DNA from 3 places in the Pseudalkalibacillus sp. Hm43 genome. Region 1 is predicted to be linked to each of the others. Evidence: a T-box and tRNA genes for the amino acid it is inferred to sense, from the RefSeq annotation. Region 1 holds a T-box; the other regions hold tRNA genes.
What was found. A T-box is a leader RNA that pairs with one kind of tRNA and senses whether it is charged. The one in region 1 lies ahead of leuS (leucine--tRNA ligase), so its partner is inferred to be a tRNA-Leu.
Positions count from the first base shown of each region.

Region 1 (6,671 bases):
TTTTTTTCCTTTGCGCAGAAGGCGCAGCTTCCGCCTCCGCCAAAAGGCTTGGCTTTGCCAAGTTTCTTTAAAAATATTTTTGGGAGAGTGAAATAAACTAGGTAGAGAAGGGGTGGGACAATGAGCAGTTGGCTGAAGCTATTGGTAGGCGGAATCGTTTTACTCATCATTTTTCTTTTCTTCGGGGTGTATCATACAACGTTGACCAATTTCGATTTCGTCGTCATGCATGGGGTTTGGAAGATGCGTTCAGATGGGCTGACCGAAGCGATGCTGTTCGTGACAGACCTCGGATCGAAGCACGTATCTTTTCCATTGATGTACATACTGATTGTGTTTTTCCTGTTGGTAAAAAACCCAAAGCTTTCACTGATTGTCGTATTCAATCTGATCGGTGTCCGTGAGATGAACAAGTGGCTGAAGTCGATCTATCATCGGACGAGACCCGATGAGTGGCCGCTCATCCACGAAACGGGTTTAAGTTTTCCCAGCGGACATGCGATGAATTCCGCTGCGTTCTTCGGTTTCCTTGGCTACTTGCTTTGGAGATACTTGCGTAATCGAGGTATTCAGGCGGGTTATATTCTGGTGCTGACTTGGATGTTCATCGGGTTGATCGGCTTCAGCAGAGTCTACCTCGGGGTCCATTTTCCGACCGACGTGCTCGGTGGTTTTACAGCAGGGGCGATTTGGCTTATTCTGACATTGATGCTGATGAAACTGACGAACACAAGCGTTGTTGGAGGGGGATGGATATGGAAAAAATAGAACGCGCTGAAGCGTTAGCGAAGAAAGTACACGAAGGGCAAATTCGGAAACTGTCAGGCGAACCTTACGTCGTCCATCCGATTTCTGTGGCGAATACGTTGAGGGAGGCAGGTTTGTCAGACGATGTGGTCATTGCGGGTTACTTGCATGATGCCGTTGAGGATACGGAGCTAGCGTTTGAAGACATCGAGCGGAATTTCGGTGTGCGTGTATCGGAAATCGTCCGAGGCAATACCGAGGATAAGAGCAAAACGTGGATAGAGCGGAAGCAGCATACAGTGGATTACATAAAGGATGCGCCGTTCGAGGTGAAAGCGCTGATTGTCGCTGACAAGCTCGATAACCTCCGGAGTGTAATCGAGTCCTTTGATGCGGATGGCGACGCGATTTGGGATAAGTTCAAAGGTGACAAGGAGAAGCAGACCTGGTATTACCGGGGTGTTGCAGAAAATGCGTTCGTCGGACTGGACGACGTAGAGGTACCAGCGTTCTTTTACACGTATAAAAAGATGGTAGAAGATTTCTTCGGGGATGTATAAAAGTGGGTCAAAATGCCCATCATGATAGATGTCCATTTTCAGAAAAAACCTTGACAATTTTTGAGAACCTGCATACAATACAAATTACATTCTTCACAAATTCAAGGCGAAGAAGAGGATTAGTAAAATAGTCAACGGTCCTAGAGAGTTGGCGGTTGCTGAAAAGCCAACCCGAGCGCTATTTGAACTCGCCTCCGAGCCATAAACGTGAACAACCGAAGTAGCGTTTATCGTCCCTCCGCGATAAGGAGCTTGAGTGAGTGCACGCTTTTTGTGTACTAATGCGGGTGGTACCGCGGGAGTATTGTTTATTCAACCTCTCGTCCCTGATGTTTAGATCAGTGGCGGGAGGTTTTATTATTTTCTGAGAAAAGATGAGCTTCTGATCTCTGCGTTGTCTTGTTCCTCCGGTCCTCATTTAGGTCAAACTAAACTCCGGTCCTCGGAACTGCGACGCCTTAATCTCATCGTTCCTCTTTCCTCAGAGGGAAGTTGATAAGCTTCTGATTCTTGGGTTGGGGCGTAGTAAGAAGGCCATGGTTTCTAAAACGGACCCTCATTTTCCTAAAACAAGCTAGGATTTTTACAAGACGAAGGGTGAAATTTACAAAACACCACACCTTTTTTCTAAAACCAACGCCGAATTTTCTAAAACCGTACTTATCTCGGCAGCAAATGGGTGCTCATCATGCCCCAATTTTTCATAAATCACGAGAAATCATACTTAAACACATAAAAACGAATGGGAGTGGCTTCAAAATGGCTTTCGATCATCAACAAATCGAGCGTAAGTGGCAATCGTATTGGGAAGAAAACAAAACGTTCAAAACAGAATTCGAACCAGACAAGAAAAAGTTCTACGCGTTGGATATGTTCCCGTATCCATCAGGTGCTGGGCTTCACGTCGGGCATCCGGAAGGGTACACGGCGACTGATATTGTCGCACGAATGAAGCGGATGCAAGGCTACAACGTGCTTCACCCGATCGGGTGGGACGCATTTGGCCTTCCAGCTGAGCAATACGCGTTGGATACAGGGAATGACCCGGCTGATTTTACCGAGCAGAATATCAACACGTTCCGCCGTCAGATCAAGGAATTAGGTTTCTCCTACGACTGGGATCGTGAAGTGAACACGACGGATCCGAACTACTACAAGTGGACGCAGTGGATTTTCCTACAGTTATATAAAAAAGGATTGGCTTACATCGACGAAGTTCCGGTCAACTGGTGCCCGGCATTAGGGACGGTGCTTGCGAACGAGGAAGTGATCGATGGTAAAAGTGAACGTGGTGGACATCCGGTCATTCGAAAGCCGATGAAGCAGTGGATGTTGAAAATCACGGCGTACGCGGATCGCTTGTTAGAGGACCTTGAAGAGTTGGACTGGCCAGAAAGCTTGAAGGAAATGCAGCGTAACTGGATCGGCCGCTCGGAAGGTGCGGAAATCACGTTTGATATCGCGAACTCCGGCAAAACAGTGACCGTCTTCACGACGCGTCCCGATACATTGTTCGGCGCGACGTACATGGTATTAGCGCCGGAACATGCTTATGTTGACGAAATTACGTCACCTGAGCAAAAATCCGCGGTTGAAGCGTACAAGAAAGAAATCAGCACGAAGAGTGACTTGGAGCGTACTGAGCTTGCAAAAGAAAAGACCGGCGTCTTCACAGGGGCTTATGCCATCAATCCTGCGAACGGTGAGCAAATTCCGGTTTGGATCGCAGACTATGTATTGGTGAGTTACGGAACAGGTGCGATCATGGCGGTTCCAGGACACGATGAGCGCGATTACGAATTCGCTACGAAATTCGAGCTTCCGATTATTGAAGTTGTTAAAGGTGGAGACATCTCAAAAGAGGCATATACGGAAGATGGCGAAATCGTCAACTCCGATTTCTTGAATGGAATGAACAAGGAAGAAGCGATTTCCAAAATGATTGCGTGGTTGGAAGAGAACAACAAAGGTGAGAAGAAGATCACGTATCGTCTTCGTGACTGGTTGTTCAGCCGTCAGCGTTATTGGGGCGAGCCGATTCCGATCATTCATTGGGAAGACGGCACGATGAGTGCGGTTCCTGATGAGGAATTGCCGTTGACACTTCCGAAGACGAGCAACATCAAGCCTTCCGGAACAGGGGAATCACCACTTGCGAACATTGAAGAGTGGGTGAATGTCGTCGATCCGGAAACGGGTAAAAAAGGTCGTCGAGAAACGAACACGATGCCGCAGTGGGCAGGAAGTTGCTGGTACTACTTGCGTTACATTGATGCAGACAACAACGATCAGTTGGCGTCGGAAGAGAAGTTGAAGCACTGGCTACCTGTTGACTTGTACATCGGTGGCGCTGAGCACGCGGTTCTTCACTTATTGTACGCACGCTTCTGGCACAAAGTTTTATATGATGTAGGTGTTGTGCCGACGAAAGAGCCGTTTCAACGCTTGTACAACCAGGGTATGATCCTTGGGGAAAACAACGAGAAGATGAGTAAGTCGAAAGGGAACGTCGTGAACCCGGACGACATCGTGAAATCCCATGGTGGAGACACGTTGCGCTTGTACGAAATGTTCATGGGACCATTGGATGCAAGCATCGCCTGGTCTGAGAGCGGTTTGGACGGATCCCGTCGATTCTTGGATCGTGTGTGGCGTTTGTTCGTCGAAGAAAATGGATCGATTTCTGGTAAAATCCAGGACGTTCAAGCTTCCGAAGACTTTGAGCGCGTTTACCATCAAACGGTGAAAAAAGTGAGCGAAGACTACGAAGAGTTGCGTTTCAACGTAGGGATCTCTCAATTGATGGTCTTCATCAACGAAGCATATAAGCAAGACGTGTTGCCGAAAGCGTTGATGGAAGGATTCGTCCAATTGTTGTCTCCGGTTGCTCCTCATATTACGGAAGAGCTTTGGGAGAAGTTAGGACACAGCGGCTCAATCGCTTACGCTGAGTGGCCGACATTCGACGAGTCGAAGTTGACCGAGAACGAAGTGGAAATCGTCGTTCAGATCAACGGAAAAGTACGTGCGAAGTTGTTGGTACCGACTGATGCGGATAGAGGACAAATGGAAGAAATCGCACTTTCCGACGATAAAGTGAAAGAAAACATCGAAGGAAAGACAGTCCGCAAAGTCATCGCCGTACCAGGCAAATTGGTCAACATCGTCGCAAATTAATCAAAATAAGGAAAGGATTGCTCCAGTGCGGAGCAATCCTTTTTTTGAACGGTGCCAGGTACCAAAAAAGAATCCTTGCGGGGCAAGGGCTTATGATTGGTACCTGGCACTCATTTGAATGCTCCCTGGAACAGGGAGCTTCCTTTTTGATGGGTCTATTTTACCGAATTCAAAGACCACCGCCGTTTTTTCTAAAACCACTGCACAAATTTCTAAAACCGCACCCCGATTTTCTAAAACTGCACCCGGATTTTCTAAAACCGCACCCCAAATTTCTAAAACCACCGCCAGAATTTCTAAAACCCCTCCCCGCAAAATCAATCTCTTTACTTTTTTTAGTGAAGTTCGTAAAATAAGTGACGGATGAACAAACAATAAACCAATAAAGCGAATATAGATGGAAGGAATGATTTTAAATGGAGGACTATACAGTTCGAACAATTACACCTGAAGAAGTTGACAAGCTATTGAAAGAAGGGAAAGACATCTCCATCATAGATGTCCGTGAAGACGAAGAAGTGGCTGCAGGTATGATCCCTGCCGCTAAGCATATCCGTCTTTCTGAGATCCCGGAACGTATGGAAGAAATCGAAAAAGACAAAGAGCATATCATGGTTTGCCGTTCCGGCCGACGCAGTGAAAATGCAAGTCTCTTCTTACAAGAGCAGGGCTACAAAGTGATCAACATGACTGGTGGCATGCTTGAGTGGGAAGGCGACACCAAGTAAAAGGACAGAGAAGAAAGGGGAAGTGGACCAAATGATATGGGAACTGATTTTGCTGGTTGCAGCAGCATACTTCCTTTATTCCTATATACTTCCTTATATGAAGCTCAGAACGTTTGAGCAAGATGCGCTCGACGAATATTGCATGATCGACATCCGGGATTACCAATTGTCTCACCGGAATCCGTTCCACGTGGGCACAAAGAACATCCCGCTATCCTATCTTCCACGGACCTCGAAGGAAGGGGAAATTTGTGATCGTGACATCGTCGTCATCGCTGAATCGAAAATAGCGGCAGCGATGGCAGCGCGCATCCTGAAAAAGAAAACGAAGAAATTCATATATTACGTTAAGGTATCCTGACAAAAGTAGAAGGCTTTCGTCAAAGGACTTTGAACACTCTCGGGTGAATTTTTACTATTAAAAGTGGAATTCTCTGGGGGTGTTTTTATGTTGCAGGTGAAAATTTTCGAGGCGGAACATGAAGAGGATCTTGAAGAAGCAGTGAACGAATTTCTAGCCGAATTACAGCAATCGAAATTCGTTGAAATCCAGTACCAGGTTTCCATCGCGGCGGACGAAGAGACGGAAGACTACGAATCGCTATACAGCTTTTCGGCTATGATTTTGTACAAAAAATGACCTTGTAAAATTTGGGAGCAGTGGTAGACTGGTAAAAAAACCTGTCTGGATGTGAGTGGATGATACGGTATTGTATTTGTTTTATCATGAGAGGTTCAGAAGTCCTTATGCTGAACCGGGTGAAAGCACCGAACAAAGGATTGTGGAATGGAGTCGGTGGAAAACTTGAGCCTGACGAAACCCCTGAACAAAGCGTGATCCGTGAAGTGATGGAGGAGACCGGCATGCGCATCGTCACTCCGAAGTATACTGGCGTCGTTTCTTGGGACGTGGAGGGAATCGAAAAAGGCGGCATGCACGTGTTCATCACGCAACTCGAGCCTCACACTGAATATCCAACTCCTCTCAAAATGGACGAGGGAATTCTCGAATGGAAAGAGCTTGAGTGGGTATTAGCAGAAGACAATATGGGCGTTGTCAGCAACATCCGGCATTTCCTGCCTGAGATGATGTACACCGGTGAACCGCTCGAATTCAAGTGCTACTACCGCCACGAACAACTGGACGAAGTGAAAGAATTAGGGCTGACGCGATAAGTCAGCCCTTCAGATATAAATCCTCAGCTTTCCGGCGAATGCCCATCAAGCCTTGATCCTCATTGTCATAAATCTCAAATCCGTACTGCTTATACAAACCTTGCGCGTCTTTGGTCACCAGCATCAACCGACGTAATCGTTGCAGCTCGGGATACGCCATGATTTCTTCCATCAACCACTTGGACAATCCCTTCCCACGGTGGCTTTCCACCACGAACACATCTGCCAGATATCCGAAAGTCGCATAGTCGGTAATGACACGCGCGAATCCGACTTGTTTTCC
Region 1 is NZ_CM135129.1:3,333,707-3,340,377, forward strand. It holds gene ACXQIQ_RS17320 (phosphatase PAP2 family protein) at 121-768, shown strand; gene ACXQIQ_RS17325 (HD domain-containing protein) at 756-1,307, shown strand; T-box leader at 1,408-1,638, shown strand; gene leuS (leucine--tRNA ligase) at 2,067-4,484, shown strand; gene ACXQIQ_RS17335 (hypothetical protein) at 4,575-4,925, opposite strand; gene ACXQIQ_RS17340 (rhodanese-like domain-containing protein) at 4,901-5,212, shown strand; gene ACXQIQ_RS17345 (rhodanese-like domain-containing protein) at 5,244-5,573, shown strand; gene ACXQIQ_RS17350 (sporulation protein Cse60) at 5,661-5,852, shown strand; gene ACXQIQ_RS17355 (NUDIX hydrolase) at 5,912-6,388, shown strand; gene ACXQIQ_RS17360 (GNAT family N-acetyltransferase) at 6,390-6,671, opposite strand, start outside.

Region 2 (6,671 bases), 1.2 Mb from region 1:
AGAGCAGAAATACATAACGCCACAAAGCTTCAGCAGGTGGAAGACTTATACCGCCCTTATAAGCAAAAGAAACGGACGCGTGCCACGACCGCTAAGGAAAAAGGCTTGGAGCCGTTAGCTAATCTGATCATGGAGCAACCTAAAGGGATTGACCTGGATTCAGAAGCAACAGCGTTTTTATCAAAGGAAAAAGAAGTACAGTCTGTAGAGGATGCAATCCAAGGAGCAGAAGACATCATCGCAGAATGGGTTTCGGATGACTCGGATAACAGAACCTGGATTCGATCACTCACGTTCCAAGAGGGGATCATTGAAACGAAAGTAAAAAAGAAAGAGATGGATGAATCCGACCAAAAAACGTATGAGATGTATTACGAATATCAGGAGCCGGTGAAGAAAATCGTCCCCCATCGTACACTTGCTGTGAACCGAGGCGAAAAAGAAGGAGTATTAAGAGTCTCTACTATCGCACCGGTGGACAAGATTTTGCGAAAGTTGAATGAAAAGTATGTGCAACCAGGCTCCTCTACACGGGAGAACATCGAGCGAGCAATCCTGGATGGCTATAAGCGGCTCATCGCACCTTCTATCGAACGGGATATCCGAAACGAACTGACGGAAAAAGCAGATGAACAGGCCATCCGGATCTTTTCGGAAAACCTGCGCCATCTGTTACTACAACCACCATTGAAAGGAAAGATAGCGCTTGGCGTCGACCCGGGGTATAGAACCGGCTGTAAAATTGCAGTCGTAGATGAGACAGGTAAAACATTGGATGTCAGTGTCATGTATCCAACACCACCTCGTTCCGATATTGAAAAATCCAAGTCCATCCTCAAAGCATTGATTGAAAAGCACGATGTTGAAATCGTTGCAATCGGCAATGGAACCGGATCTCGGGAAACAGAACAATTCGTAGCGGATCTCATCAAGGAACTCAACCGTCCGCTTGCGTATATCATCGTCAATGAAGCTGGGGCCAGTGTGTATTCGGCTTCTGATGTAGCCCGACAGGAATTTCCGGACTTGAAAGTAGAAGAAAGAAGTGCGGTATCCATCGCAAGAAGATTGCAGGATCCGTTATCTGAACTCGTCAAAATCGATCCGAAATCGATTGGCGTCGGACAATATCAACACGATGTCGCGCAAAAACAATTGAACGATTCACTGACTTTCGTTGTCGAAACGGTCGTAAACCAGGTTGGTGTGAACGTCAATACGGCTTCTCCTTCCTTATTGCAATATGTCGCAGGTCTCTCAAAAACCGTCGCGAACAACATCGTCAAGCAGCGGGAGGAAGAAGGGAAGTTCAAGAGCAGGGTCCAATTGAAGAAGATCCCGAGGCTTGGGGCTAAAACCTATGAACAGTGTATCGGCTTCCTACGAATCATTGATGGAAAGAATCCACTTGATCAGACTCCGATCCATCCGGAAAGCTATGACGATACGAAAAAGCTTCTTGCGTTACTTGGTGTAACGGAAAAAGAAATCGGAACAGAAGAGATCCGAACGAAGCTTCAATCTCTAGATATTAAGGAGTACGCTGAAAAACTTGATATTGGCGAACTGACACTAAAAGATATCATTGATGCTATTGTGAAGCCATCCAGAGACCCTCGTGATGAAGTGACGAAACCTCTATTGAAGACGGACGTCTTGAAGATGGAGGATCTGGAAGAAGGAATGGAGCTTGAAGGTACAGTCCGAAATGTCGTAGATTTCGGTGCATTCGTTGACATCGGTGTGAAGCAAGACGGGCTTGTCCATATCTCCAAGCTAAGTAAGAACTACGTCAAACACCCGATGGACGTTGTACATGTCGGAGAAGTCGTCAAAGTCTGGGTCGAACAAGTCGACCTCCAAAAACAAAGAATCGCCTTAACGATGGTAAGTCATTAAAAACAAAAAGCACTGCTTCTTAGGAGCAGTGTTTTTTTCTGTAAAAGAACCAACATTGGTTGAGTAATTTGATCTGATAACGGTCTTTATTGAAGTACGCATTCCTTAACTGCTTTTTGAACCAGTAAGGCATGTTAGCCCTCCTCACTTTCCTAAGGGTGGTTATTAGTCTATGTGTCACGGCTTGCCAATGTTCGTGACTTCTCTTTACTTTTCATTTCAGAAGAGTTTTGGCACAATATATAAGAAGAAGGGGAAGGGTGGATCCAGATGGAACAGAGCGAGCTTCAGCAATTAGTCGAAGACATCTCATCAAAATACTTCAATAGACCATTTGTGCATGAAGCGCGTTTCAACAATCGATTGAAGACGACAGGAGGTCGTTATTTACTCGGTTCCCATGATCTTGAGTTCAACCCTAAACAACTGGAAGTGAACGGAATGGACGCCTTCGTTGGCATCATCAAGCACGAACTATGTCACTACCATCTACATTTGCTTGGAAGAGGATATCGCCACCGTGATCAAGATTTTAAGCAGTTGTTGAAGCGAGTGGGCGGCAGTCGTTATTGTCAGGTGATTCCCGGACAGCGCAGACAAGAACAGGTGAAATACAACTACCTATGTAAAAAGTGCGGGCAACTATACCCGCGTAAGCGGAAGGTCGATACGAGAAAGTATGGTTGTGGGAAATGTAGAGGCAAATTAATTCTCAAATAGTCATTGACTAAGACTTTAGATTATGTTACTTTAATTAAGTCGCGATAAGGACATGCGTCCTATCGACAAGACAAAGCAAAAAAAGATTTAAAAACATAAAAAAAGATATTGACTTCGGTTTTTATCTGTTGTAAGATACTTATTGTCGCTAAAAAACGAATCACACTTTATTCCACAGTAGCTCAGTGGTAGAGCTATCGGCTGTTAACCGATCGGTCGCAGGTTCGAGTCCTGCCTGTGGAGCCATATGGAGAAGTACCCAAGTGGCTGAAGGGGCGCCCCTGCTAAGGGTGTAGGTCGTGTAAGCGGCGCGAGGGTTCAAATCCCTCCTTCTCCGCCATTCTAATTATTCATTTTGGCCCCTTGGTCAAGTGGTTAAGACACCGCCCTTTCACGGCGGTAACACGGGTTCGAATCCCGTAGGGGTCACCACTTTTTTTATTGGAGAAATACGATGGACCCGTGGTGTAGGGGTTAACATGCCTGCCTGTCACGCAGGAGATCGCCGGTTCGAATCCGGTCGGGTCCGCCATTAATATTAAAAATGTTAGTTAAATCGATGGGCTATAGCCAAGCGGTAAGGCAACGGACTTTGACTCCGTCATGCGTTGGTTCGAATCCAGCTAGCCCAGCCATTTAACGAGCCATTAGCTCAGTCGGTAGAGCATCTGACTTTTAATCAGAGGGTCGAAGGTTCGAGTCCTTCATGGCTCACCACTTTCTTTGCGGGTGTGGCGGAATTGGCAGACGCGCTAGACTTAGGATCTAGTGTCCTTGCGACGTGGGGGTTCAAGTCCCTCCACCCGCACCATTATTCATTAAATGGTGCAACACGGTTTTACAGAAAAGCATCGCTAGTTTGAATATCCATTTAGCGGTCGTGGCGGAATGGCAGACGCGCTAGCTTGAGGGGCTAGTGGGTGTATACCCGTGGAGGTTCGAGTCCTCTCGACCGCACCATATAAATTTCATATCTCATTTCATTAACATGCGCCCGTAGCTCAATTGGATAGAGCGTCTGACTACGGATCAGAAGGTTAGGGGTTCGACTCCTCTCGGGCGCGCCATTTACGGGAAGTGGCTCAGCTTGGTAGAGCACCTGGTTTGGGACCAGGGGGTCGCAGGTTCAAATCCTGTCTTCCCGACCATCATATATGCGGGTGTAGTTTAGTGGTAAAACAAGAGCCTTCCAAGCTCTGGTCGTGAGTTCGATTCTCATCACCCGCTCCATTCAAATTATGGGCCTATAGCTCAGCTGGTTAGAGCGCACGCCTGATAAGCGTGAGGTCGGTGGTTCGAGTCCACTTAGGCCCACCATTTATACAACTCCTTCGAAATATAGAGCCTTTCAATTCACGTTGATTCTCTTTATGATCGATTTCAAACAAGACAAAAACTTTCTCAAAAAAGTTATTGACACTGTAGTTGCGAAAATGGTACATTGCTTAAGTCGCCAAAAAAACGACGACATACAAACAGCTCTTTGAAAACTGAACAAAAGCCAAGCGTGAAACGGGTTTTTATATAAAAACCCCGAATCAATTTCGATTTACATTTAATGAGCAATCAAACACTTTATTGGAGAGTTTGATCCTGGCTCAGGACGAACGCTGGCGGCGTGCCTAATACATGCAAGTCGAGCGGATCAATGGGGAGCTTGCTCCCCTGAGATCAGCGGCGGACGGGTGAGTAACACGTGGGCAACCTGCCTGTAAGACTGGGATAACTCCGGGAAACCGGGGCTAATACCGGATAATACTGACCACCACATGGTGGAAAGTTGAAAGATGGCTTCTAGCTATCACTTACAGATGGGCCCGCGGCGCATTAGCTAGTTGGTGAGGTAAGGGCTCACCAAGGCGACGATGCGTAGCCGACCTGAGAGGGTGATCGGCCACACTGGGACTGAGACACGGCCCAGACTCCTACGGGAGGCAGCAGTAGGGAATCTTCGGCAATGGGCGAAAGCCTGACCGAGCAACGCCGCGTGAGCGATGAAGGCCTTCGGGTCGTAAAGCTCTGTTGTTAGGGAAGAACAAGTACCGTTCGAATAGGGCGGTACCTTGACGGTACCTAACCAGAAAGCCACGGCTAACTACGTGCCAGCAGCCGCGGTAATACGTAGGTGGCAAGCGTTGTCCGGAATTATTGGGCGTAAAGCGCGCGCAGGCGGTCTCTTAAGTCTGATGTGAAAGCCCACGGCTCAACCGTGGAGGGCCATTGGAAACTGGGGGACTTGAGTACTGGAGAGGAGAGTGGAATTCCATGTGTAGCGGTGAAATGCGTAGATATATGGAGGAACACCAGTGGCGAAGGCGGCTCTCTGGCCAGTAACTGACGCTGAGGCGCGAAAGCGTGGGGAGCAAACAGGATTAGATACCCTGGTAGTCCACGCCGTAAACGATGAGTGCTAGGTGTTGGGGGGTTCCACCCTCAGTGCTGACGTTAACACATTAAGCACTCCGCCTGGGGAGTACGGCCGCAAGGCTGAAACTCAAAGGAATTGACGGGGGCCCGCACAAGCAGTGGAGCATGTGGTTTAATTCGAAGCAACGCGAAGAACCTTACCAGGTCTTGACATCCTTCGCTACTTCTAGAGATAGAAGGTTCCCCTTCGGGGGACGAAGTGACAGGTGGTGCATGGTTGTCGTCAGCTCGTGTCGTGAGATGTTGGGTTAAGTCCCGCAACGAGCGCAACCCTTGATCTTAGTTGCCAGCATTCAGTTGGGCACTCTAAGGTGACTGCCGGTGACAAACCGGAGGAAGGTGGGGATGACGTCAAATCATCATGCCCCTTATGACCTGGGCTACACACGTGCTACAATGGATGGTACAAAGGGCAGCAAAACCGCGAGGTTGAGCGAATCCCATAAAGCCATTCTCAGTTCGGATTGCAGGCTGCAACTCGCCTGCATGAAGCCGGAATTGCTAGTAATCGCGGATCAGCATGCCGCGGTGAATACGTTCCCGGGCCTTGTACACACCGCCCGTCACACCACGAGAGTTTGTAACACCCGAAGTCGGTGAGGTAACCTTTTGGAACCAGCCGCCGAAGGTGGGACAGATGATTGGGGTGAAGTCGTAACAAGGTAGCCGTATCGGAAGGTGCGGCTGGATCACCTCCTTTCTAAGGAGTCCTTTTAGGACATAAGCCCTTCGGGGCAACACGCTTTGGCTTTTGTTTAGTTTTGAAAGAGCTTATGTTCTTTCAAAGGATTCTTCGACTAACTACGTCACGTCCTGTGACAACGTCGAAGTCAGCCCATCCATGGGCAAGTCGTTCCTTGAAAACTAGATAACGAAAATTCTTGAAAACAAGACATCGAAACGTCATTTAATGACAAAGTAAGTAAAGTGTAAGTTCATTCATAACGTGGTTAAGTTATGAAGGGCGCACGGTGGATGCCTTGGCACTAGGAGCCGACGAAGGACGGGACGAACACCGATATGCTTCGGGGAGCTGTAAGTAAGCTTTGATCCGGAGATTTCCGAATGGGGGAACCCACTGTCCGTAATGGGACAGTATCCATACCTGAATACATAGGGTATGAGAAGGCAGACCTGGGGAACTGAAACATCTTAGTACCCAGAGGAAGAGAAAGCAATCGCGATTTCCTGAGTAGCGGCGAGCGAAACGGAATCAGCCCAAACCAAGAGGCTTGCCTCTTGGGGTTGTAGGACACTCTATACGGAGTAAGAAAGGAACGGCGTAGGCGAAGCGGTCTGGAAAGGCCCGCTAGAAGAGGTAACAGCCCTGTAGCCAAAACGTCGTTCCCTCCAGAGTGGATCCTGAGTACGGCGGGACACGTGAAACCCCGTCGGAATCTGGGAGGACCATCTCCCAAGGCTAAATACTCCCTAGTGACCGATAGTGAACCAGTACCGTGAGGGAAAGGTGAAAAGCACCCCGGAAGGGGAGTGAAAGAGATCCTGAAACCGTGTGCCTACAAGTAGTCGGAGCCCATTAACGGGTGACGGCGTGCCTTTTGTAGAATGAACCGGCGAGTTACGATAACGTGCAAGGTTAAGTTGAGAAGACGGAGCCGCAGCGA
Region 2 is NZ_CM135129.1:2,180,984-2,187,654, reverse strand. It holds gene ACXQIQ_RS11580 (Tex family protein) at 1-1,899, shown strand, start outside; gene cmpA (cortex morphogenetic protein CmpA) at 1,919-2,032, opposite strand; gene ACXQIQ_RS11570 (SprT family protein) at 2,170-2,619, shown strand; tRNA gene ACXQIQ_RS11565 (tRNA-Asn) at 2,791-2,865, shown strand; tRNA gene ACXQIQ_RS11560 (tRNA-Ser) at 2,869-2,959, shown strand; tRNA gene ACXQIQ_RS11555 (tRNA-Glu) at 2,977-3,051, shown strand; tRNA gene ACXQIQ_RS11550 (tRNA-Asp) at 3,076-3,151, shown strand; tRNA gene ACXQIQ_RS11545 (tRNA-Gln) at 3,180-3,254, shown strand; tRNA gene ACXQIQ_RS11540 (tRNA-Lys) at 3,261-3,336, shown strand; tRNA gene ACXQIQ_RS11535 (tRNA-Leu) at 3,345-3,430, shown strand; tRNA gene ACXQIQ_RS11530 (tRNA-Leu) at 3,494-3,579, shown strand; tRNA gene ACXQIQ_RS11525 (tRNA-Arg) at 3,610-3,686, shown strand; tRNA gene ACXQIQ_RS11520 (tRNA-Pro) at 3,691-3,767, shown strand; tRNA gene ACXQIQ_RS11515 (tRNA-Gly) at 3,776-3,849, shown strand; tRNA gene ACXQIQ_RS11510 (tRNA-Ile) at 3,860-3,936, shown strand; rRNA gene ACXQIQ_RS11505 (16S ribosomal RNA) at 4,195-5,746, shown strand; rRNA gene ACXQIQ_RS11500 (23S ribosomal RNA) at 5,995-6,671, shown strand, end outside.
Region 2: it encodes a tRNA-Leu, which carries the amino acid that the T-box ahead of leuS (leucine--tRNA ligase) is inferred to sense. The anticodon was not compared.

Region 3 (6,671 bases), 1.5 Mb from region 1:
AGAATGGATTGCAATTTGTCCATGATTGTAAGCACTCCTTTTTCAGTTGCAAAATCTATTATGGTACACTTAGTGAAAATACATAATCAGTGAGGTGACATAATGAATTTCACCATTTCAAATCAGCTCAAACAAGCAGTACCAAACTTCAAAGTCGGTATCATCCAATATCATGGTATCACGGTTGCTGAGCCTCCTAAAATGTTAGCTGGCCGCTTGCAGCTTTTCCAGGAATCATTAATGCTCGATGCTGAAGATCAGCCCGTTTCAGAAATCGGTCCGATTCAAGAGTGGCGTCAAATTTTCAAAGCGTTAGGCACGGATCCTTCCAGATACCGCCCATCATCAGAAGCGCTGCTCCGCCGCGTTTATAAAGGCTCACAGCTTGGCTCAGTCCACTCTGCAGTCGATACGAACAATTTCTTTTCCTTACAATATCAAATCCCACTCGGAATTTATGACGCTACCAACATTAAAGGTGATGTCATGGTGGACATAGGCGCAAATGAAGACGCTTATGAGGGCATCAATGGACGGGTGATGGATATGAGTAACAAGATCATCACACGAGATGATGAAGGGGCATTCGGAAGCCCGATCGTCGATTCGAAACGCACAATGGTCACAGAAGATACGACAGATGCCCTGCATGTCGTCTATTTCCAACCTTCACTGTCAGATGAACATGCCAATGATATGCTGCAAGCTATAGAGAAAATGTTCATCCAAGTCCACGGAGGAACAGCCAAGTCCTATATATTCAAGTAGGCCTTGCAAAAATAAAAACGCAACACCCCGTTACCTGTGAACGAAGCACTGCGTTAAACAAGTTTCTATCATTATAAGTCAGAACTGAATGATTTATGTACAAAACCTCCAAGTGGAGGTTTTTTCATTTACGCCATGCTTCCTTTACCAACGGAACGCTTTTGATGGATGACGAAAAACGCGTGGATCACACCCGGTAACCAACCAATCAAAGTCAAAACCAAGTTAATCAATGTTTGTGTTTTACTTCCGGAAAGAAGTACAGCAAGAGGCGGAAGTAAAAGTGCTAATATATACATCATGTCTGAGCTTCCTCCTTTATTTCGTGTAGTATAGTCATACCCCGGTAAAATTAAGCTTAAACGTTCGATGATCAATGGTAGATAGGAGGAGCACTTTTTGCGTCCAATGATTTCTCAGACACATGTAAATTCTTCTTTTCATCAATAGAGGCAAAGAAAACATCCTCATAGTCAGTAATCCCTAGATGACCCAGTTTTGTTTTCAACCATTTTTCATTGACTTGAACGACATTCAGAACCTCACGATACAGCGTACCTTCAACAATCAAAGGATACGCTAGATCGACATGTGGCTTATAAATCTGTAAATCCTCTACGGTTACCGGGGATTTTTCCGGCTTTTTCAACACGGTCAATTGCCCATTCGCTTCTATGATCCCAAGTTTTACACTCGTAATGTCAAAAATGTCTTTCTCCCTTAACATGAGAAGAACATTATCAATCGAGTATTGCATGTTTTTGAGATTTTCAATGATAAATGAACCGTCCTGGATCACCACCGTCGGTTCAAAAGTAACCAGCTTTCCAAACTTCCGATTCATGATCTTCAATTTTGCAACGAGTTTTTGAAGGATTCCAATCAGAATAATAGCGACAATGGTATGAATATGTACGACATCCGGTTCCGCAATATCCGCACCGACTACAGACCCTAATGTAAGTAAAATCAATAAATCGAATACAGGAAGTTCTCCAATGGACCTCTTTCCCATAAACAAGGTCACGACTAAAAGTAAAGGAAGAATGGTTACGACCCTTCCGAATAAGATGAGTAATTCTTTTGCCATCTCCACTATGAATCCCTCCGAACAAGCAAAATCAAAAACCACATATTCCTATGGTCTACAATTCGAAAAGATGTATGTAAAAAAACACACTGTGTGCTTTATGAGACAACAAAAAAAGCCAATACTTTGAGTTAATCAAAGCATTGACTTTAGATTATGTAATGGTACCGGTGGTCGGGGTCGAACCGACACTCCGTGAGGAACACGATTTTGAGTCGTGCGCGTCTGCCAATTCCGCCACACCGGCATGTGTCAATAAAAGAAAGATATTAAATTCATATGGTGCCGAGGGCCGGACTTGAACCGGCACGGTAGTCACCTACCGCAGGATTTTAAGTCCTGTGTGTCTGCCAATTCCACCACCCCGGCTGGGTAGTTATGGAGGCGGCACCCGGATTCGAACCGGGGGATAAGGGTTTTGCAGACCCGTGCCTTACCACTTGGCTATGCCGCCGTACTCTATCTTATGTTTTATATAAAAAATCGAGTACCACTTTCGGCAGTTCATTTAAGAATTTAATGGAGCGGAAGACGGGATTCGAACCCGCGACCCCCACCTTGGCAAGGTGGTGTTCTACCACTGAACTACTTCCGCGAAATTTGGCTGGGCTAGCTGGATTCGAACCAACGCATGACGGAGTCAAAGTCCGTTGCCTTACCGCTTGGCTATAGCCCAACGTAATGGGGCGACTGATGGGAATCGAACCCACGAATGCCGGAACCACAATCCGGTGCGTTAACCACTTCGCCACAATCGCCATTATTATTTTAGTTGTAAAATTGGCAGGGGTAGTAGGAATCGAACCCACACTGGAGGTTTTGGAGACCTCTGTTCTACCGTTAAACTATACCCCTAAATGGTGGAGGGGGACGGATTCGAACCGCCGAACCCTGAGGGAGCGGATTTACAGTCCGCCGCGTTTAGCCACTTCGCTACCCCTCCAAAGAGACAATTAATATTGTAGTACAGATTTCACTCTGTTTCAAGTGTAAAATCAGGAATCATAACCAATCTATTCCTGAAAGAGAAAATGGTGCTGGCCAGAGGACTTGAACCCCCAACCTACTGATTACAAGTCAGTTGCTCTACCAATTGAGCTAGGCCAGCAAACCAATGGTGGCTCGAGACGGAATCGAACCGCCGACACGAGGATTTTCAGTCCTCTGCTCTACCGACTGAGCTATCGAGCCAAGATGGCGGACCCGACCGGATTCGAACCGGCGATCTCCTGCGTGACAGGCAGGCATGTTAACCCCTACACCACGGGTCCATCTTGTAAGAATTTAATTTGGTTGCACCCTTACGGGTACCACGATCTAAAACTAACTATGAAGTAAAATCGACGTAGTAAGTTTTAATTTGGTTGCACCCTTACGGGTACTTCAGATATTCATTGAAAGAATGTCGATTCGACGTTGTTCAATGAATTATTTTGGTTGCGGGGATAGGATTTGAACCTACGACCTTCGGGTTATGAGCCCGACGAGCTACCAGACTGCTCCACCCCGCGACGATATGAATTAAATGGTGGAGGATGACGGGATCGAACCGCCGACCCCCTGCTTGTAAGGCAGGTGCTCTCCCAGCTGAGCTAATCCTCCAATATGAATGGTGACCCCTACGGGATTCGAACCCGTGTTACCGCCGTGAAAGGGCGGTGTCTTAACCACTTGACCAAGGGGCCGATATATAGTTATGTAGTATGAATTTCTTAATGGCGGAGAGCGAGGGATTCGAACCCTCGGTACGGGTTAAAACCGTACACACGATTTCCAATCGTGCTCCTTCGACCTCTCGGACAGCTCTCCGTGGCTCCGCAGGCAGGACTCGAACCTGCGACCGATCGGTTAACAGCCGATAGCTCTACCACTGAGCTACTGCGGATCGATATAGTATAGCCCGGCGACGTTCTACTCTCACAGGGGGAAGCCCCCAATTACCATTGACGCTGAAGAGCTTAACTTCCGTGTTCGGCATGGGAACGGGTGTGACCTCTTCGCTATCGTCACCAGACTATGAAGTTGAAGGAACCATTCCTTCAAAACTAGATAACGGTTCTTGAAAACGTAAGTATTGTGGTTAAGTCCTCGATCGATTAGTATCTGTCAGCTTCACGTGTCACCACGCTTCCACACCAGACCTATCAACCTCATCATCTCTGAGGGATCTTACTCGCTTGACGCGATGGGAAATCTCATCTTGAGGGGGGCTTCATGCTTAGATGCTTTCAGCACTTATCCCGTCCACACGTAGCTACCCAGCGATGCTCCTGGCGGAACAACTGGTACACCAGCGGTGTGTCCATCCCGGTCCTCTCGTACTAAGGACAGCTCCTCTCAAATTTCCTGCGCCCGCGACGGATAGGGACCGAACTGTCTCACGACGTTCTGAACCCAGCTCGCGTACCGCTTTAATGGGCGAACAGCCCAACCCTTGGGACCTACTTCAGCCCCAGGATGCGATGAGCCGACATCGAGGTGCCAAACCTCCCCGTCGATGTGGACTCTTGGGGGAGATAAGCCTGTTATCCCCAGGGTAGCTTTTATCCGTTGAGCGATGGCCCTTCCATGCGGAACCACCGGATCACTAAGCCCGACTTTCGTCCCTGCTCGACTTGTAGGTCTCGCAGTCAAGCTCCCTTGTGCCTTTACACTCTGCGAATGATTTCCAACCATTCTGAGGGAACCTTTGGGCGCCTCCGTTACACTTTAGGAGGCGACCGCCCCAGTCAAACTGCCCACCTGACACTGTCTCCGAACCGGATCACGGTCCTGGGTTAGAATTTCAATACCGTCAGGGTAGTATCCCACCGACGCCTCCACCGAACCTAGCGGTCCGGCTTCTAAGGCTCCTACCTATCCTGTACAAACGATACCAAAATCCAATATCAGGCTACAGTAAAGCTCCATGGGGTCTTTCCGTCCTGTCGCGGGTAACCTGCATCTTCACAGGTACTATAATTTCACCGGGTCTCTCGTTGAGACAGTATCCAAGTCGTTGCACCTTTCGTGCGGGTCGGAACTTACCCGACAAGGAATTTCGCTACCTTAGGACCGTTATAGTTACGGCCGCCGTTTACTGGGGCTTCGATTCAGAGCTTCTCCCGTAAGGGATAACCCCTCCTCTTAACCTTCCAGCACCGGGCAGGTGTCAGCCCCTATACTTCGCCTTACGGCTTCGCAGAGACCTGTGTTTTTGCTAAACAGTCGCTTGGATCTTTTCACTGCGGCTCTCTCGGGCATACACCCTATCAGAGCACCCCTTCTCCCGAAGTTACGGGGTCATTTTGCCGAGTTCCTTAACGAGAGTTCTCCCGAGCATCTTAGGATTCTCTCCTCGCCTACCTGTGTCGGTTTACGGTACGGGCACCTCTTTCCTCGCTAGAGGCTTTTCTTGGCAGTGTAGGATCAGGGACTTCGGTACTTTAGTTCCCTCGCCATCACAGCTCTGCCGTATGGTGGACGGATTTGCCTATCCACCGGCCTTGACTGCTTGGACGCGCATATCCATCAGCGCGCTCTCCCTACCTTCCTGCGTCCCCCCGTTGCTCAAACGGAAAGGAGGTGGTACAGGAATATCAACCTGTTGTCCATCGCCTACGCCTTTCGGCCTCGGCTTAGGTCCCGACTAACCCTGAGCGGACGAGCCTTCCTCAGGAAACCTTGGGCTTTCGATGGAGAAGATTCTCACTTCTCTTTTCGCTACTCATACCGGCATTCTCACTTCAAAGCGCTCCACGAGTCCTTCCGGTCTCGCTTCTCAGCCCTTCGAACGCTCCCCTACCACTGTACCAAAGGTACAATCCATAGCTTCGGTGATACGTTTAGCCCCGGTACATTTTCGGCGCAGAGTCACTCGACCAGTGAGCTATTACGCACTCTTTAAATGGTGGCTGCTTCTAAGCCAACATCCTGGTTGTCTGGGCAACTCCACATCCTTTTCCACTTAACGTATACTTGGGGACCTTAGCTGATGGTCTGGGCTGTTTCCCTCTCGACTACGGATCTTATCACTCGCAGTCTGACTCCCGTGGACAAGTTCCTGGCATTCGGAGTTTGACTGAATTCGGTAATCCTGTGGGGACCCCTAGTCCAATCAGTGCTCTACCTCCAGAACTCTCACCACGAGGCTAGCCCTAAAGCTATTTCGGGGAGAACCAGCTATCTCCGAGTTCGATTGGCATTTCACCCCTACCCACACCTCATCCCCGCACTTTTCAACGTGCGTGGGTTCGGGCCTCCATTCAGTGTTACCTGAACTTCACCCTGGACATGGGTAGATCACTCGGTTTCGGGTCTACGACAACGTACTCCTTCGCCCTATTCAGACTCGCTTTCGCTGCGGCTCCGTCTTCTCAACTTAACCTTGCACGTTATCGTAACTCGCCGGTTCATTCTACAAAAGGCACGCCGTCACCCGTTAATGGGCTCCGACTACTTGTAGGCACACGGTTTCAGGATCTCTTTCACTCCCCTTCCGGGGTGCTTTTCACCTTTCCCTCACGGTACTGGTTCACTATCGGTCACTAGGGAGTATTTAGCCTTGGGAGATGGTCCTCCCAGATTCCGACGGGGTTTCACGTGTCCCGCCGTACTCAGGATCCACTCTGGAGGGAACGACGTTTTGGCTACAGGGCTGTTACCTCTTCTAGCGGGCCTTTCCAGACCGCTTCGCCTACGCCGTTCCTTTCTTACTCCGTATAGAGTGTCCTACAACCCCAAGAGGCAAGCCTCTTGGTTTGGGCTGATTCCGTTTCGCTCGCCGCTACTCAGGAAATCGCGATTGCTTTCTCTTCCTCTGGGTACTAAGATG
Region 3 is NZ_CM135129.1:1,874,704-1,881,374, forward strand. It holds gene ACXQIQ_RS09890 (ABC-ATPase domain-containing protein) at 1-23, opposite strand, end outside; gene ACXQIQ_RS09895 (B3/B4 domain-containing protein) at 103-768, shown strand; gene ACXQIQ_RS09900 (YqaE/Pmp3 family membrane protein) at 897-1,070, opposite strand; gene ACXQIQ_RS09905 (DUF421 domain-containing protein) at 1,142-1,864, opposite strand; tRNA gene ACXQIQ_RS09910 (tRNA-Leu) at 2,021-2,105, opposite strand; tRNA gene ACXQIQ_RS09915 (tRNA-Leu) at 2,139-2,227, opposite strand; tRNA gene ACXQIQ_RS09920 (tRNA-Cys) at 2,238-2,312, opposite strand; tRNA gene ACXQIQ_RS09925 (tRNA-Gly) at 2,379-2,453, opposite strand; tRNA gene ACXQIQ_RS09930 (tRNA-Gln) at 2,460-2,534, opposite strand; tRNA gene ACXQIQ_RS09935 (tRNA-His) at 2,541-2,616, opposite strand; tRNA gene ACXQIQ_RS09940 (tRNA-Trp) at 2,640-2,713, opposite strand; tRNA gene ACXQIQ_RS09945 (tRNA-Tyr) at 2,717-2,801, opposite strand; tRNA gene ACXQIQ_RS09950 (tRNA-Thr) at 2,891-2,966, opposite strand; tRNA gene ACXQIQ_RS09955 (tRNA-Phe) at 2,974-3,049, opposite strand; tRNA gene ACXQIQ_RS09960 (tRNA-Asp) at 3,054-3,129, opposite strand; tRNA gene ACXQIQ_RS09965 (tRNA-Met) at 3,293-3,369, opposite strand; tRNA gene ACXQIQ_RS09970 (tRNA-Val) at 3,385-3,460, opposite strand; tRNA gene ACXQIQ_RS09975 (tRNA-Glu) at 3,469-3,543, opposite strand; tRNA gene ACXQIQ_RS09980 (tRNA-Ser) at 3,575-3,667, opposite strand; tRNA gene ACXQIQ_RS09985 (tRNA-Asn) at 3,669-3,743, opposite strand; rRNA gene rrf (5S ribosomal RNA) at 3,757-3,872, opposite strand; rRNA gene ACXQIQ_RS09995 (23S ribosomal RNA) at 3,935-6,671, opposite strand, start outside.
Region 3: it encodes a tRNA-Leu, which carries the amino acid that the T-box ahead of leuS (leucine--tRNA ligase) is inferred to sense. The anticodon was not compared.